DNA from 4 places in the Bradyrhizobium sp. BR2003 genome. Region 1 is predicted to be linked to each of the others. Evidence: predicted binding sites of a transcription regulator. Region 1 holds the regulator's gene; each other region holds the start of a gene.

Region 1 (4,528 bases):
TTACGCCGTCGATGCGGTCAAGCCCGGCGGGATCGACCGGCCGTGGTCGCCGGCGGTTCCCGGCGACGGCGAGAGCGAGACGACGCTGCGCGCACCCGCCGCCGCACCGCGGCCTGCCGTGGATGCGACGCCGGCCGAGACCGATCTGCAGGGCGATGATTAGCGGTGGTCCGGGGAGGGGGCGCTCGGGAGCTCGAACAGGCCGAGATGGTATTCGTCGGAGTCGGGGCCGGCATCGGGCTTCTTGACGAGCGTGAAGGAAGCCTCGGGAAATTGCTCCCAGACTTTCAGGTCGTCGGCCGTCACCGTCAGCCAACCGAACCGGAACATGTAGCGGCCCGGTTCCGTGACGCGTCCAGCCTTTTGCCATGTGACCTTATCGACCACCGCGCACGTCCTCCGTGCCCGATGATGCGCCAAGGCGCCGGCTGACGCAAATTCCCTCCTGCGCCCCGGAAGCGGGAGTCCGGGGTCGCCCGAAATTGCTTAGGTCATCCGCCGCCGAACAGCCCATTCCGCGGCGACGATGCGCTCAACCCAAAAACAGCGTTGCGAATGCGGAGGGCCGCCGCTCCACAACCTTCGGCTTCTGCTCGACCGGCGGATGCAGCGCCGGCAATTGCAGCACGCTGACGCGCTGTCCCTCGACCAGCTGGGTCACCAGCACATGGCTGCCGTCGGGGAATTCGACCGCGTCATGATGCCGATCGGGCACGTCGGGCTCGACTTCGTTGAATACGCCGACGCGATAGTTCAGCGTCTTGGTCCAGATCCAGCGGCTGTCGTAGCGAACGTTCTCGGCGAAAGCGAGCTCGGTGCCCGGCAGCATGCAGACCGCGACAGTGGGATCGTTCTCCGAAGCAAAACCGCGGGTCGACGTGCCGCGGAACGTCGTCGTGATCAGCGTCTCTCCGACAATGGCGGGGCGCGATGCCACGGCGTGCAGACTATAGTCACACATCGGATGGCTCCTCATTTCGAGGTAGCGACCCGTGCCTCTCTTGAGGCATTGGGGCCTCTACCAGAGTGGACGATAGCGAACGAGCTTCTGCTCGTTTCTGGGCGATTGTACGACTGGTCCGAGACCGACCCCGATCACAAACACGCGACGCTGCGCGAGAGGTATCGGAGCGCATCGGGCAGGCCGTACGCTACGCTATCATGCAAGGAACGATCCGACGTGTTGCTCGTTCCCGGCCGCCGCAAGTATTTGCAATTCAGTATTTGCGATACAGGCCGATCAGCTTGCCCTGGATGCGCACCCGGTTCGGCGGCAGGATGCGCACTTCATAGGCGGTGTTGGCCGGCTCGAGCGCGATCGATGCGCCGCGGCGGCGGAAGCGCTTCAGGGTGGCTTCCTCCTCGTCGATCAGCGCCACCACGATGTCGCCGGTGTTGGCGACGTCGTTGCGCTGGATCAGCGCCATGTCGCCGTCGAGGATGCCGGCATCGACCATCGAGTCGCCGCGCACCTCGAGCGCATAGTGCTCGCCGGCGCCGAGCATGTCGGGCGGCACGCTGATGGTGTGGCTGCGGGTCTGCAGCGCCTCGATCGGCGTACCGGCGGCGATCCGGCCCATCACGGGGACCGCGACCGGACGGTTGCCGTCGTCCTCGGCGATCGGCGGCGTGCTGGCGCGCCGGCCGAGGGTGCCTTCGATGACGCTGGGCGTGAAGCCGCGTCGGCCGTTGCCGCCGCCAGCCGAGAGTTCGGGCAGCTTGATGACCTCGATGGCGCGGGCGCGGTTCGGCAGGCGGCGGATGAAGCCGCGCTCCTCCAGCGCAGTGATCAGGCGGTGGATACCGGACTTCGAGCGCAGGTCGAGCGCATCCTTCATCTCGTCGAAGGAGGGCGGTACGCCGGCCTCTTTCAGACGTTCATTGATGAAACGCAGAAGTTCGTACTGTTTGCGCGTGAGCATCTCGAGCATTCCCCCGGTTGATAGCGTCGTTCGATTCCGAGACTCTTCTGGTGGGGCCTTCAGGCGGGCCTGACCTCAGGAGCATGTGCTCGTTGCACTTGCTTCCACGCGGCTTCCCGATTGTAGACACCAGTACTCGAAACAAATCATGAACGGACACTATATGTTCGATATGTGTTCCGCAACCACTTAATTTCCGGTGAACGGATCAGGCAACGCACGATCGGTGGGGCATGAAAACCCTATTCGGGCAGTGTCAGAATCTCGCATTCGCTGCCCTTGACGGCCGCTGCCGCGAACGGCGGACGCACGAGAAGTGCCCGTGCCGCAGCGAGATTCCCGAGCAGCGACGAGTCCTGCTGCGTCACCGGCGTTGCGATCAACGTGCCGTCCTCGCGCGCTTCGAGCCGTGCCCGCAGATAGTCCTCGCGCTGGTCGTTGGCGGCGAGGTCGCGGCCGAGCAGGGCGCTCGTGCGGCGATGATGAATCACTTTCCGGCCGCTCAGCGCCCGAATCAACGGCACCAGGAACAGGAAAGCGCAGACATAGGACGACACCGGATTGCCGGGCAGGCCGATCACCCGCATCGCGCCGAGCCGGCCGTGCATCATCGGCTTGCCCGGCCGCATCGCGATCCGCCAGAACGCCATCTCGACGCCCTCGGCTTCCAGCGACCGCTTGACGAGATCGTGGTCGCCGACCGAGGCGCCGCCCGTCGTGATCAGGACATCGGCGCCGGCCTCGCGCGCCCGGCGGATGCCGGCCGTGGTCGCCTCCATTGTGTCGGCGGCAACGCCGAGGTCGACGGTCTCGGCGCCCTCGGCGCGCGCCAGCGCCCGCAGCGCGTAGCCGTTGGAGTAGACGATCTGGCCGGGGCCGGGCTGCGAGCCCGGCATCACCAGTTCATCGCCGGTCGCCAGCACCGCGACCTTCGGGCGGCAGCGCACCGCAAGTTCCGGATAGTTCATGGCGGCCGCCAGCGACAGCGCGCGGTCGGACAGGCGGCTGCCGCCGTCGAGCAGCACCTCGCCCGCACGGAAGTCGACCCCGGCCGGGCGGATGTGCCGCCCGACGCTGGCGGTCTCCGTGATCGTGATGTGGTCGCCGTCGACGGCGGTGTCTTCCTGGATGATCACGGCGTCGGCCCCATTGGGGATCACGCCACCGGTGAAGATCCGCACCGCCTCGCCGGCGCCGACTGTCCGCTCGAACGGCCGACCGGCGGCGACTTCGCCGATCACCTTGAGCCGGGCCTTCAGATCGGCCGCATCGGCGGCGCGCACGGCATAGCCGTCCATCGCCGACATCGGCTGCGGCGGCTGGGTGCGGAGCGCCGCGAGGTCGTGCGCCAGCGTGCGGTGGTAGGCGGCATCGAGCGCGACCATCTCCTCCGGCAGCGGTTCGGCGCCGGCAAGGACGGCGGACAGGGCATCGGCAACCGGCATCAGGGCCACGCTCAGAGCTCCTCAATTCCTAAAATACCAAGTGCGGTCAAAGCCCGTGCCACGTCATCCGTCGATGTCACGTGGATAGCATGAAGGCCGCGCGCCCGCGCACCTTCGATATTGGCGGCCAGGTCGTCGAAGAACAGGATCCGCGACGCCGGCACGCCGATGGCTTTTACCACATGATCATAGGCTTCGGCGTCGGGTTTGCGGAAGCCGATGCTCGAGGAAAGGAAGACGTCGCGAAAATGGCTGAGCAGCTCGGCATGGGTGACCGAGAAATGCGCGACATGGGCCGGATTGGTGTTGGAGAAGGCGTAGAGCGGCATTCGCTCGGCGGCCGCCGCGAGCAGCGGGGCGATGCCCGGCATCTCGCCGGTGAAGATCGCATTCCAGCCTTCGAGGAACTGGGCGTCCGTGATGTCGATGTCGAGCGTCCGGCGCAGGCTTTCGAAGAACGCCGCGTCGTCGATCCGGCCGATCTCGTGATGCTTGAAACTGTCGTCGACGACAAAGCGCGTGGCGAGTTCGCCGGGCGCACAGCCGGCGTGCTGCGCCCAGTGCGCCATCACCTTGTCAAAGTTGATGTCGAGCACGACGCGGCCGATATCGAACAGCAGCACGTCGACGGAGTTGGGAGAGAGTGGCGAGGTCATTGCGTGAAACCGTGTACGAGAATTGCGAGCAGGCGGCAATGTCCTCGATTTGTGCGGCAGGTGTGCGACGGGCGTTAAGCGTGCTGTCGTCCCTGCACGCACAGTGTCATCACCCGCGCATGCCGCATGCGGGTGATCCAGTATTCCAGAGACGGCTGTGCTTGCGCCGAGAGGTCGCGAAGCAGAAGGCGTGATTTGCTACCCTTCCAGAAGGAAGAAAGAACGCCAGCTCGCGCCACATCCACCGCAGTCGTCCCGGCCCCCCGTGCGCAATTGCGCACCAGGCCGGGACGACGCCGGGCGTGTTGTCGCTTGTGCGTCAAACATCCGCTTTCTCGCGACATGATTTGTCCGAGCTTTCTTCGTTGCAACCTATATTTTTGCGGGGGGGCCACGTCGGGCACACGCGCGAGCTTTCAGGGCACCGAGCGACTTGATGCCTGCATGCCTGCCGGCGGCTTGATGCTTGCCGGCGGCTTGGTGCCCGCCGGGCGTAGCTCTCACA
Region 2 (4,528 bases), on a different contig from region 1:
GCGTGTTGGTGATACGATAGAGATAATGCCGCTTGGTCGCCGAGAACCGCGCCTCGAAATCATCGGGCACGATGTCAGCCGCGAGCACGCCGATCGGATTGGGCCGCAGATGCGCGTTCAGCCCGTCGCGAAAGCGGCCGGGCGGAAAATGCTTGGCGATGTCGCAATGCGCGACCTGGCCGCGCGCATGCACGCCGGCATCGGTACGCCCGGCGCCATGGACGCGCACGTCCTCGCCGCAGATCGCCTTGACCGCCGCCTCCAGCGCGCCCTGCACGGTCGGCGCGGTGTCCTGGATTTGCCAGCCGGAGAACGGCGTGCCGTCATATTCGATGGTGAGCTTGTAGCGCGGCATCGTTCCATCTGGTTTTGCTGTCATTGCCGGGCTTGACCCGGCAATCCATCGTCTTCCGAAAAGGCCGTTTCGAGATAGATGCGCGGGTCAAGCGCGCGCATGACAATCTCACAAGACCCGCGCAGGCGGCTTTAGCGGCGTGCCGCGCAAAAAGTCCGCTGCCTTCATCGGCGCCTTGCCGGCGCGCTGCAGTTCGAGGATCCGGATCGCACCGTCGCCGCAGGCGATCGCAAAGTTGTCGTCGAGCACATCGCCCGATGCGCCCGAACCCCTGGCCAGCTCGCAGCGCAGGATCTTCAGCCGCACCGGCTCGCCCTCGCCTGCAAGTTCGCACCAGGCGCCGGGAAACGGCGAGAGCCCGTGAATGTGCCGCAGCACCGCACGCGCCGGCTGTGTCCAGTCGATCCGCGCCTCGGCCTTCTCGATCTTGGCCGCATAGGTCACGCCGTCCGCGCTCTGCTTCGTCAGCTGCAAGCCGCCGCGCCCGAGCGCCGCCATCGCGCGCACCATCAGGTCGGCACCGAGCGGCGCCAGCGCGTCGTGCAGATCGGATGCCGTCATGCCGTCCGAGATCGGCAGCCGCTCGGCCATCGCGACGTCGCCGGTGTCGAGGCCGACATCCATCTTCATCACCATCACGCCGCTCTCGGCATCGCCGGCCATGATGGCGCGGTTGATCGGCGCGGCGCCGCGCCAGCGCGGCAAGAGCGAGGCATGCAGGTTGAAGCAGCCGAGCCTGGGCGCGTCGAGAATGGCCTGCGGCAGGATCATGCCATAGGCGACGACGACGGCGGCATCCGCGTCATGCGCGCGAAACTCCTCGAGCGCTTCCGGCGTTTTGAGGGTCTTCGGCGTCAGCACGGGAATGCCAAGGCGGCGCGCCTCCTGCTCGACCGGCGTCGGCTGCAGCTGCAGGCCACGCCGCCCGCCCGGCTTCGGCGCGCGGGTGTAGACCGCCACGATCTCATGGCCATGGGCTACGAGCTCCAGCAGCGTCGGCACCGCGAAATCGGGCGTGCCCATGAAGATCAGGCGGAGAGGCATGAGATCAAACTACTCTCGCTGGCTCCAAACTATCCGTCATGTCCGGGCTTGTCCCGGCCATCCACGTCTTGGCGCCGTGAAGAAAGGAAGACGTGGATGCCCGGGACATGCCCGGGCGTGACGGTGGACAAATGCAACGGTCACTCCGCCGCGCGCTTGGCGGCCTTCTCGAATTTCTTGAAGACGCGGTCGCGCTTCAGTTTCGACAGATAGTCCACGAACAGCACGCCGTTGAGATGATCGATTTCGTGCTGGATGCAGGTGGCGTAGAGGCCTTCCGCATCCTCCTCATGCACCGTGCCGTCGAGATCGGTGAATCGCACGCGTACCCGCGCCGGGCGCTCGACCTCCTCGTAATATTCGGGGATCGACAGGCAGCCCTCTTCGTACACCGACAGCTCTTCCGAACGCGCAATGATCTCCGGATTGATGAAGACCCGCGGCTTCGCCGTGGTCTCGCCGTCCTCGTCGCGCCTGGCGAGGTCCATGGTGATCAGCCGCAGCGGCTGCGCGACCTGGATCGCCGCCAGCCCGATGCCGGGCGCGTCATACATGGTCTCGAGCATGTCGTCGGCCAGCTTGCGGATCTCCAGCGTCACCTTTTCGATCGGTTTCGACACCAGCCGCAACTGCTTGTCCGGCAGGATGATGATTTCTCTTAATGCCATGGCGGCGATTTAAGCTGCTGACTTCATGGGGTCAATGCGCTCAGGAACCCGTTAGGACAACCTTAACCACGTTTCTTCATCCCGCATTAACCCGGAAAATCAGGAATGCATTTGCCATAATCGTTCCCTCTTCGTTCGCGCCGGACTGCGAATCGGCTACAACTGCCGGCATGAACGAGATTCTCCTGACGATTGGCGAGCTTCCGGTCCGTGTCTCCGACGCATTGATCGGCCTTGGGGCGCTGGCGCTGATCCTGCTGCTCGCCATTGCGGTCGTGATCGCCCGCGCCAGCCGGCGCGGCGCGGAACTCGCGATGGCCCAGGCCATCCGCGCCGACGAGCTGGAGGAGCGGCTTGCCGACATGCTGCGGGCCCAGAGCGAATCCTCCGGACGCGTGGACGCCATGGCGCAGGCGCTGGTCGGCCGCCAGGCCGAGATGGCCCGGGCCGTCAACGAGCGGCTCGATTCGGTGACCCACCGGGTCGGCCAGTCGATGGAGCAATCGACCCGCAACACGATGGATTCGCTGCGCGTGCTGCACGAGCGGCTCGGCATCATCGACCACGCGCACAAGAACCTCAACGAGCTCACCACCCAGGTGACGACGCTGCGCGACGTGCTCGCCAACAAGCAATCGCGTGGCGCGTTCGGCCAGGCGCGGATGGAGGCGATCGTCCAGGACGGCATGCCGAAGGGCTCGTTCGAGTTCCAGTACACGCTGACGTCGGGCAAGCGGCCGGACTGCGTCGTGTTCCTGCCGGACCAGCGCCCGCTTTGCATCGACGCGAAATTCCCGCTCGAGGCCATGACTGCGCTGCACGATGCGCGCAGCGACGAGGAACGCAAATTCGCCAGCCAGCGGCTGCGCGCCGACGTGCTGAAGCATGTCAGCGACATCGCGGAGAAGTACCTGATCCCGGGCGAGACCCAGGACACCGCGCTGATGTTCGTGCCGTCGGAATCGGTCTATGCCGAGATCCATGACGGCTTCGACGATGTGATCCAGAAGGCCTATCGCGCCCGCGTCGTGCTGGTGTCGCCGTCGCTGCTGATGCTGGCGATCCAGGTGATGCAGCAAATCCTGAAGGACGCCCGCATCCGCGACGCCGCCGACCAGATCCGCAACGAGGTGATGCACTTGGGTGACGACCTCGGCCGCCTGCGCGATCGCGTGCTCAAGCTGCAGACCCATTTCGGCCAGGTGAACGAGGACGTCAGGCAGATCCTGATCTCCGCCGACAAGATCGAGAAACGCGCCGGCCGCATCGAGGAACTCGACTTCAGCAAGTCCGAGACCCCGATCGAGGTCCCCCGCTTCGTCAAGGGCAGCACGTCCGACCTGTTCCCCGCCCCCCGCAAGCTGCAGGCGGGGGAGTAGCCTCGAAGTCACCTCGCCCCGCTTGCGGGGAGAGGTCGAAATTCGCGCGTCGCGCGAATTTCGGGTGAGAGGGAGTTTTCGCACATTGCGCCCGTCATGATTCGTCGAGAAAGCCCCTCACCCCAACCCTCTCCCCACGAAAGGGCGGGGAGAGGGAGCCAAGGCAGCTGCGGTCGAATCTGCTAACAGGGGGGCATGACCGCGCCCGAAGCGACCGCGACCCAACCGGAAAAGAATCCCCCCGCCGCCACCTCATGGCGCGACAGTTTTGCCGTGTACCTGCAGCCGCGGGTGCTGATCGTGCTGTTGCTCGGCTTCTCCTCGGGGCTGCCGCTGGCGCTGTCGGGCTCGACGCTGCAGGTCTGGATGAAGGAGGCCGGGGTCGATCTCGGCACCATCGGGCTGCTGGCGCTGATCGGCACGCCCTACACGCTGAAGTTCCTCTGGGCGCCGCTGGTCGACGCGCTGCACGTGCCGCTGTTCACGCAGATGTTCGGCCGCCGCCGCGGCTGGCTGCTGTTCTCGCAGCTGCTGCTGATCGCGGCGATCCTGGTGCTGGCGCTGGCCGATCCGGCGCGCTCGCCATGGTTCGCGGCGTTTGCCGCGCTGCTGGTCGCAACCGCCTCGTCGACGCAGGACATCGTGGTCGATGCCTTCCGCGTCGAAAGCCTGCCTGAAAGCGAGCAGGCCGCCGGCATGGCGTCCTATGTCGCGGCCTATCGCGTCGGCATGCTGGTCTCGACCGCCGGCGCGCTGTTCATCGTCAGCGGCTTCGAGTCCGCAGGCCTCGCGCGCCCGTCGGCCTGGATGTGGGGCTATGTGGTGATGGCCGCGCTGGTCGTGATCGGCATCGTCACCGCGCTGGCGGCGACCGAGCCGGCGCAATCGAAGGGCGCGGAGGCGGCGACCCACGCGCAGAACGCCGCCGAACGCGTGTTTCACGCCGCGATTGGCGCGTTCTCCGAGTTCCTCAGCCGCAAGGACGCCTTCGCCGCGCTCGCCTTTGTGGTGCTGTTCAAGTTCACCGACGCGTTTTCAGGCACCATGACCGCGCCGTTCGTGATCGACATCGGCTTTTCCAA
Region 3 (4,528 bases), on a different contig from region 1:
CGTGCGCGCCACCCGCAGCACCCGGTGATAGCCGCGCGCGGTGAGGTGCATGTTGTCGGCGGCCTCGCGCAGCAGCTTCTGTCCATGCGCGTCGGGCTGCGCGATGGTCTCGAGCAGCGAGCTCGGCGCTTCCGCATTGGTGCGGACATGCGGCATGCCGGCAGCCGCATAGCGCGCGAGCTGGATGTCGCGCGCGGCCGCGACGCGGGCGGCAACCTCGGCCGATCCCTCCGCCGGCGGCGGCAGGATCAGATCGGCCGCGGTCACGGCGGGCACCTCGATCCTGAGATCGATGCGATCCATCAGCGGGCCGGAGATTCGCATCTGGTAGTCGGCGGTGCAGCGGTCGAGCCGGCCGCGCTTGCAGGAATAGCCGGGCTCATAGGCATGGCCGCAACGGCACGGGTTCATCGCCGCGACCAGCATGAAGCGCGCCGGATAGGTGACGCGGTGGTTGGCCCTGCTCACCGATACCTCGCCGTTCTCCAGCGGCTGGCGCAGCGAATCCAGCACGCGCGGATCGAACTCCGGCAATTCGTCGAGGAACAGCACGCCCTGATGCGCGAGCGAGATCTCGCCCGGCTTGGCGCGCATGCCGCCGCCGGTCAGCGCGGCCATGCTGGCGGAATGATGCGGGCTGCGGAACGGGCGCCGCGCGGTCAACGCGCCGTCGCGGATCTCGCCGGCAACCGAGGCGATCATCGAGACTTCGAGCAGCTCCGATGGCGACAGCGGCGGCAGGATCGAGGGCAGTCGCGCCGCCAGCATCGATTTGCCGGCGCCGGGCGAGCCGATCATCAAGAGATGATGGCCGCCGGCGGCGGCGATCTCGAGCGCGCGTTTCGCGCTCTCCTGGCCCTTGATGTCGCGCAGGTCCAAAAGCGTTTCCTCGCGCGCCTCGTTTTGGTCCTGCACCTTCGGCTGCGGGCGCGACAGCACCTGCGTGCCCTTGAAGTGGTTGGCGATCTGGATCAGCGAGTGTGCCGCGATGATCTGGATGTCCGGACTGGCCCAGGCGGCTTCCGAGCCGCAGGCCGCCGGGCAGATCAATCCCTCGTCGCGCGAATTGGCGCCGATTGCCGCGGGCAGCACGCCGGCCACCGGCGCGAGCGAGCCGTCGAGCCCGAGCTCGCCGAGCACGGTGAAGCCGTTCAGCGCATCCGGCGGAATCGCGCCGATCGCCGCCATCAGGCCGAGCGCGATCGGCAGGTCGTAATGGCTGCCCTCCTTGGGCAGGTCGGCGGGTGCGAGGTTGACGGTGATGCGGCGGGCGGGAAGCGCGAGGCCGGACGCGATCAGCGCCGAACGCACGCGTTCGCGGGCTTCCGACACCGCCTTGTCGGGCAGGCCGACGATCGCGAATGCCGGCAATCCCGGCGCGACCTGCACCTGCACGTCGACCGCGCGGGCCTCGATCCCCTCGAATGCGACGGTGGAAACGCGCTGAACCATGCTGCCCCTATCTTCCGCCACCCAAGGTAGCGGAGCGGGCCTTCCGGCGCAAGAACATTAAGAGAACATTGGGGGCGGCGGCGCCGGCCCCCGGCTCTGTTGCTTATCGTAGATAACTGCGCGACGGCCGTCGGCACAGTGGCGGCCGATGATAAAAGGAACATGTCGATTTCCGCTACAAGCAACCGCGTTGCGCTTGGCGTGGACGATCAGGATCGGGCCGAGAAGGCCATTAAGCAAGCGACTCACTTATCGTGCCGCTGATCGCTCACCGTCCCGGTAAGCTAGAGCGGCGCGGCTCGAATGCGCACCAAGGGCGTGCAGTTGGAGTTCGATTTCCTGCGACGCGAAAAGTGATTCGTCGTCAGTTGGTTAGCTAACCACTTGATTCGACAACAGGAATCTGGTACAGAATCACAAGGCAGGCAACGCCGGAAAAAACCCGAGTCATGCTTTGCATGACAGCCGTATGGATGCCTCACCGTGAGGGTGGGACTACAAACCAGCGGTGTCCTCAGGGTCCGGGGGCCTGCCTCACTTTTTCAAATTTGCAGGCGGCTTGTTTAAAGAACGATTGGACCTGATCAAATACATCATTGGCATAGCAACCGTCAGAGCGACAAAGGGCACACCTAGCATCAGCACAGCGAAAACCGCCGGGTTCATAGTGCCGAACAGCCACATACCGCCTATTACCAATTCAACCACAGCCAAGGCGATTAAACGGCCCCAAATTGGTCTATTCATTTCGTTCCCGCCTTGTAGTGATCGAAAATGCGTCTCTGCTCAGGCGTCGCGCGGCTAAGAAAGTTGTCGGGCATCAGCTTGAGGCCGTACTCGAAGACCTGACCGTCGCGACCTCGCGCCATTCGGGGCTCAAGTGCGATGGCCGGAGAAACGTCCGCGCTTGTGACCGACTGATAGAACGATGAGGCGATTGAATCGCTCAATTGAAGGCCCGCGCGTTCGGAGTTATCGATGGCGGCGATCTGGTGGATTGGATCTACCACGGACCATTTGAGATCGCCTCGCCGCAAAAATAATGCGTTAGCCCGGCTCTGCATTCTTAGCCAACACAGGTACGCTTGTAGATGCCCGTATCGCAGGCCTTTGCGGCGCGCGAACTCAAGGCGGACAATCCGCGGCTCTCCATAGTCGCGGTAGGATCGCTGCTCGCAGAAGTCGGTCACGCGCTCCAGCAAGAGGCGGGTGATCCACCAATAGAACCAGGTTCTGCCGGCGAGTACCGATGCAGCTTCCGCCCTCTTGTTCCGGTAGCCGTGCATATTGGCTTTGTTCGAGATGACCGCGAAGCAGCGCACTGGTAATTTCGCTATGCCGGCGCAAACCATTGCGCGCCGCCAATCGTCTAGGGGCTGAAAATGCAGGGTCCGGCGCTGTTCTAGGCGAATCTGCTTTAGGATATCGCGCACCCAAACAGTCTCGCGCTGAGCCTCGCGCGGACAACCAAGGCAGAGAGAACGAACCATTCGCTCGCGCCGCTAGGATCGATCGGGCGAACGCTGGCGACTCCATCGTCACCGGATTCGTCAATGTACGCCACGTAGGAAACTTTAGGCATGGCTGTCAAAAAGTCTCAAATCGAGAAGTTCAAACAAGCCGCCCGCGACCTCGAAGCGGACGACAGCGAAAAGCGGTTCAGCGAGAGGCTGGGCAAGATCGCCAAGCAGAAGCCCACAAAGAAGTCAGCCAAGCGATGAATGAAATGGTGCGCTGCCTTGTCGTCGTGCCCGGCGAGCCGTTTAGCTATGGCCCAAAGCCTTTAGGCGAGTTGCAACGGCCTCTGCGAACTGATCGAGTTCGGCGTCTATGTGATCCCAAACCCGATGTTCAAAATCGTCCTGTGGCGGATTCGTGTCTCGGACGGAATCAATCAGAAGGCCGATAGATTTGCGCATATTCCCGATGGGGTCGGGTTGTCGCTCGGCCCAGTTAGTGTAGAGGGCGCGCAGCAGTAGGTTCTGGGCTTGAACGCGCCCCTGCAGATGTTCGTAGTCCGCCTCGGTGACCTCAGGCATGCAGAATCTCCGGTTGAGCCGATTCGGTTGTAGCAACCTGTAGGACTCATGATCCGTGACCGGAAATTCTCAAAATTGAATCTGACTCAACCCACTGGAAATTAAGGCTTATCCACGGGAGGGGTGTGCAAAGCTCACAATTCCCGGCTCCAGCGCAAGAGCATTAGGAGAACATCCGGGGGCAAGCGCATCGCCCCCGGCTGCGCCGCCGTCACAGGTTCATCTGCATCGGCTCCGGATAGTAGTGGAAGCCCTCGCCGGCCTTGGCGACGTGGCCGTAGCCCGGCCAGGCGAAGTGATAGGACATCACGGCGGTCTTGTTCGCGGCCAGCATCTCCAGCAGCTTGACCCGCGAGTTCGCCGCCTGCTTCGGATCGGTGTCGTAGGAGAACTCCATCCGCGGACGCTCGAGCAGCAGCACCGCGTGATGCGAGAGGTCGCCGAGGAAGGCGAAGGATTTGCCGCCCGAGCTCACCATGAAGATGGTGTGGCCCACGGTGTGGCCGGGCGCTGCGATTGCCGTCACGCCGGGCAGGAATTCCTGGCCGTCCTTGAAGAACACGATGCGGTCGCGCACCGGCAGCAGGTTCTTGCGGGCGTGCACGATGAAATCCTTCAACGGGCTGCCCATCTTGCCTTCGTCGGTCCAGAACTCGAGATCGCTCTGCGCGATGTAGTACTGCGCGTTCGGGAATAGCGGCTTGTCGTCGGTGCCGACAATGCCGCCGATATGATCGATATGCGCGTGCGACAGCACGACGGCGTCGATGTCTTCCGGCTTGATGCCGGCTTCCTTCATGCTCTTCTGCTGCCGGCCCGTGGTCGGACCGAAGGCCTTCGAGGTGCCCATGCCGGTATCGAACAGGATCAGCTTGTCGCCGGTGTTGACGATCGGCGAGTTCTGCTCGAGCACGACATTGTCGGGCGAGAGGAAGTTGTCGGAGAGCATCTTCTTCACCTCCTCCTTCGGCACACCGGTGAAGGTGCCGGAGGGGTCGCCGAGCGGAAGCGGCCCGTCGGATACGACGGTCACTTCG
Region 4 (4,528 bases), on a different contig from region 1:
GGAATCCAGCGCCAGCATGTTGGCCGGGAAATTGGTCTGCAGCGGTGTGAACCGGTAGAGCTGGTTCAGCACCACGTCGGGCACCGCTTCGCGCTTCAGTTCGATGACGACGCGATAGCCGTCGCGATCGGACTCGTCGCGCAGGTCCCCGATGCCCTCGATCTTCTTCTCTTTGACGAGATCGGCGATGCGCTCGACCATCGTCGCCTTGTTCACCTGATAGGGAATCTCGGTGATGACGATCGCTTCACGGTCCTTGCGGATGGTATCGATCGTCACCTTGCCGCGCATCACGATCGAGCCGCGGCCGAGATGGTAGGCGCTGCGAATGCCCTGGCGGCCCAGGATGACGCCGCCGGTCGGGAAGTCCGGTCCGGGAATGATGTCGATCAGTTCGTCGATCGTGAGCGCCGGATTGTCGATCAGCGCCACGCAGGCGTCGACGACCTCGCCGAGATTGTGCGGCGGGATGTTGGTCGCCATGCCGACGGCGATGCCGCCGGCGCCATTGACCAGCAGGTTCGGGAACCGGGCCGGCAGAACTGACGGCTCCTTCTCGGAGTTGTCGTAGTTCGGCTGGAAATCGACGGTTTCCATGTCGATGTCGGCCAGAACGGCAAGCGCCGCCCGGGTCAGCCGCGCTTCGGTATATCGATAGGCGGCCGGCGGATCGCCGTCGACCGAACCGAAATTGCCCTGGCCGTCGATCAACGGCACGCGCAGCGAGAAATCCTGCGCCATGCGGACCATCGCGTCGTAAATCGACTGGTCGCCATGCGGGTGATATTTACCGATCACGTCGCCGACGACGCGCGCGGATTTCACGTATTTCTTGTCCGGCGTATGTCCCTGCTCATGCATCGAATAGAGGATGCGCCGGTGCACCGGCTTGAGCCCGTCGCGCGCATCGGGCAGCGCACGCGACACGATCACGCTCATCGCGTAATCGAGGTAGGACTTCTTCATCTCGTCGAGAATGGAAACGGGACGAATATCTGAGGGTCCCGGCGGCTCGCCGGGCTTTTGGTCGTCGTTATCGGACAAAGGGGAAATCCGGTCAGTTCTACTGAGGAATCATATAGCCCATCGGAGGCCTGATAACCACCCTTGCGCGGCTCCGGCAAGCCGTTTTTCCGTTCGTTTTTTCATGCACTTACGGGTGGAGCGCCGAGGTTCCGGCTGCCTGGTCGGGAAGCGCGTGGCGAATGGCGAATAGCGGATGGAATAATCCCCTATTCGCCACCCGCCATTCGCTACTTGTCTCTCCCGTCAGTGGCCGAAGACCACCGCGTGCATGATCCGCCCGGGGATGAAGGTGAACAGTCCGGCGATGAGCAGTGCGCCAAAGAAGATGCCGATCATCGTGAACCTGTGGCGGCGGACATTGTGGCTCCGTGCGGCCGTGACGCCGAGCGCCAGCATGGCGAGCGAGAAGATCGACAGCAGGTGGATTGGGCTCCAGGGACCGACCAGCTGGATCTGATGGATCCAGAACGAGCTTCCGGCGACCGCCAGCATCAGGATCACCCAGATCCAGCCCAGGGTCCGGTGCGGCAGTATGCCCTTGGGGGCGGCGAGCTGGATGGAGCCGAGCACGAAGGCGGCCATCGCGGCAAAGGCGTGGAGCGGGATCGCAGGCGCGGCGTCGAGCGATGGCGCGAGGCTCATGATGGCCGGCCCTCGGGTGAAGCTCGCGGCCAAGCGTCAAATGCCGCATGCCAATGTAAATATCATTTACATCAGGCTGTGTCAAAGTCCAGGGAACCCGCATCCCTTTACGTCGAACCACCGACGTTCTGACAGAGACTTACCGAGTTATCCTCATATTCCACACGAGGAAATTGCTGCTCCGGATCGCAACAACCGTTCCGGGAAATGATCTTCACGGAACGGCGCCTGACGGAATCGACGGAAGCGCGACCGTTGCTCAGAACGGGATGTCGTCGTCCATGTCGCTGTTGCGGCTGCTGCCACCACCCGCGGCGACGGCGCGGCGCGGCGCCGAGCTGACCGGTCCGGCCGAACCGAAATCGCTGCCGCCATCATCGGAAAAGCTGCTGCCCCCACCGCCACGCCCGTCGAGCATGGTGAGGTTGGAGTTGAAGCCCTGCAGCACGACTTCGGTCGAGTACTTCTCGACGCCGCTCTGGTCGGTCCATTTGCGGGTCTGCAACTGACCCTCAATGTACACCTTGGCGCCCTTCTTCAGATACTGCTCGGCGACCTTGCAGAGGCCCTCGTTGAAGATCACGACGCGGTGCCACTCGGTCTTTTCCTTACGCTCGCCGGTGCCCTTGTCGCGCCACGTTTCCGAGGTGGCGATGGAAAGGTTTGCGATCGGACGGCCGTCCTGCGTCCGCCGGATTTCCGGATCCTTGCCGAGGTTTCCCACCAGGATCACCTTGTTCACGCTTCCTGCCATCGCATCATCTCCACTCAAAAACCGGGCGTCCGGACATTCGGCCGCCACTCTCAACCTTCGCCACTTACGTCGCAGGCGTCGTGGATGACCCTATACGCCGGTGCCGGCTCGTCGCCTTTGCCGTCGCGCGGTTATCCACGGATATCGGGATATAGCACCGGATCCGGCATCGTTCCAGTTTTGTTCGCCACAACCATCCGTAGAAGCGGCCAGTGCCGTCAGAGCGGCAGCCGACCTCGGCGCAGGCCGACGCCCGGCAGCAAGATTTAGAAAAACAACAAACAAATCAGCGGCTTGCTTTATCGATACTTCTCCCGCGAGTGTTGCATTTGGGAGACTGCGTTTGCGGTTGAATCAGCGTATAGCTCCAACCATGGCGCGGGCGCTCGCGTCTGGGATCGTGCTTCGGGACCGTTTGGAAGCCGATCGGGGTGCTGGGGGATTGATAATGAAGAAGTTTTTGCTCGGTACGGTTGCTCTGATTGCGTTTGCTGCGCCTGCCGCGGCTGCCGATCTCGCTGCGCGCCCCTACACCAAGGCGCCGCCGCCAGTGGTTGCCCCGATCTATGACTGGACCGGCTTCTACATCGGCGCCAACGGCGGCTGGGGCTCGAGCCACAATTGCTGGGACCAGCTCCCGGCCGGCATCTTCCTCGCATCAGATGGTTGCCATGATGCAACCGGCGGCGTCGCCGGTGGCCAGATCGGCTATCGCTGGCAGGCCGGCACCTGGGTGTTCGGCCTTGAAGCGCAGGGCGACTGGGCTGACCTGAAGGGCAGCAACAACAGCGCGATCTTCCCGGGCCTGTTCACCAACCAGTCCAAGATCGACGCGTTCGGCCTGTTCACCGGCCAGATCGGTTACGCCGTCAACAACGTGCTGCTCTACGCCAAGGGCGGCGCGGCGCTGACCGACAACCGCTTCAACACCTACTTCACCCCGACCGGCGTGCTGGTCGGCAGCGCCAGCGACACCCGCTGGGGCGGCACCGTCGGCGCCGGCATCGAAGTCGGCTTCGCGCCGAACTGGACCGCAGGCATCGAATACGACCACCTGTTCATGCAGGACAAGACCTACAACCTGATCGCTCCCAACGGCACGCTGAACAGCACCATCCGTGATCGCCAGGACGTCGACCTCGTCACCGTCCGCGTGAACTACAAGTGGGGTGGCCCGGTCGTCGCGCGCTACTGATCGCGCAGACCGATTGATCCAGACGAAAGGCCGGCCTCGCGCCGGCCTTTTTGTTTGTGCGCCGGCTTTTTCGTTGCGTGTGCACGTGCACCTCACCGAGGCCGTTTTCAGTGCATTGTGGTTTCCCGGATACACAACTTCCGGCATTTCTCTGTAGAAGCACCAGCACGTCACGCGACACTGCTGTGACGCTCTCTTCAAAATCTTTGAAGGGACAACAAGAAAATGGGACTGGGACTTTGAAAATGAGGACTGTTTTGCTGGCGTCGGCCGGCATGCTTGTACTGAGCGCTTTTGCACCGGCGATGGCCGCCGACATGGCGGCGCGCGCCCCCTACGTGAAGGCTCCGCCGCCGGCCGCGATCTACAACTGGACCGGTTTCTACGTCGGCGGCTTCGGCGGCTACGCCAGCGAGAACTCCGGCACCCCGAGCATGGAAGGCGGCTTCGGCGGCGGCACCGTCGGCTACAACTGGCAGGCCGGCAACATCGTGTACGGCCTCGAGGTCGACGCTGCAGGTGCTGACATCGACGCGTCGGTCTCCGCGCTCGGCGTCACCGCCCGCAGCAAGATCAACTCGCTCGGCACCGTGCGCGGCCGCCTCGGCTTCGCCGTCGACAAGGTGCTGTTCTATGGCACCGGCGGCTACGCCTGGGCCAACAACGAGGTCAGCGTCACCGCCCTCGGCGTGACCGCCTCGCAGAGCAACTTCCACTCCGGCTGGACCGTCGGCGCCGGCGTCGAAGCGTTCATCGCGCCGCAGTGGTCGATCAAAGGCGAATACCTGTATCGCAGCCTCGACAGCGAGAACTATTTCGGCGTGCCGTCCGGTACGCTCGAGCTGCACAGCGCCCAGTTCGGCGTGAACTATCACTTCGGCGGCCCGATCGTCGCCAAGTACTAAGATCGA

What was found. The regulator LexA, encoded in region 1, represses DNA repair genes until DNA is damaged. The targets are predictions, from matches to a motif close to TGTTCNNNNTGTGTTCNG.
Region 2: the regulator LexA is predicted to act here: its motif matches at 2,189-2,206, upstream of E2I15_RS34545 (DNA recombination protein RmuC).
Region 3: the regulator LexA is predicted to act here: its motif matches at 1,503-1,520, upstream of E2I15_RS30330 (YifB family Mg chelatase-like AAA ATPase).
Region 4: the regulator LexA is predicted to act here: its motif matches at 2,593-2,610, upstream of E2I15_RS06595 (single-stranded DNA-binding protein).

Annotation. Positions count from the first base shown of each region.
Region 1 covers NZ_SMYJ01000009.1:329,504-334,031, forward strand. Annotated here, with positions in the region: gene E2I15_RS06005 (ComEC/Rec2 family competence protein) at 1-163, shown strand, start outside; gene E2I15_RS06010 (hypothetical protein) at 160-387, opposite strand; gene E2I15_RS06015 (hypothetical protein) at 533-961, opposite strand; gene lexA (transcriptional repressor LexA) at 1,218-1,922, opposite strand; gene E2I15_RS06025 (molybdopterin molybdotransferase MoeA) at 2,165-3,376, opposite strand; gene E2I15_RS06030 (HAD family hydrolase) at 3,379-4,023, opposite strand.
Region 2 covers NZ_SMYJ01000045.1:42,468-46,995, reverse strand. Annotated here, with positions in the region: gene truA (tRNA pseudouridine(38-40) synthase TruA) at 1-355, opposite strand, end outside; gene fmt (methionyl-tRNA formyltransferase) at 464-1,399, opposite strand; gene def (peptide deformylase) at 1,540-2,067, opposite strand; gene E2I15_RS34545 (DNA recombination protein RmuC) at 2,238-3,446, shown strand; gene E2I15_RS34540 (AmpG family muropeptide MFS transporter) at 3,642-4,528, shown strand, end outside.
Region 3 covers NZ_SMYJ01000035.1:279,329-283,856, reverse strand. Annotated here, with positions in the region: gene E2I15_RS30330 (YifB family Mg chelatase-like AAA ATPase) at 1-1,452, opposite strand, end outside; gene E2I15_RS30325 (hypothetical protein) at 1,987-2,199, opposite strand; gene E2I15_RS30320 (DUF3800 domain-containing protein) at 2,196-2,942, opposite strand; gene E2I15_RS38895 (hypothetical protein) at 3,033-3,173, shown strand; gene E2I15_RS30315 (hypothetical protein) at 3,216-3,491, opposite strand; gene E2I15_RS30310 (MBL fold metallo-hydrolase) at 3,703-4,528, opposite strand, start outside.
Region 4 covers NZ_SMYJ01000011.1:58,977-63,504, reverse strand. Annotated here, with positions in the region: gene gyrA (DNA gyrase subunit A) at 1-1,044, opposite strand, end outside; gene E2I15_RS06600 (DUF2306 domain-containing protein) at 1,270-1,668, opposite strand; gene E2I15_RS06595 (single-stranded DNA-binding protein) at 1,928-2,422, opposite strand; gene E2I15_RS06590 (outer membrane protein) at 2,871-3,617, shown strand; gene E2I15_RS06585 (outer membrane protein) at 3,863-4,522, shown strand.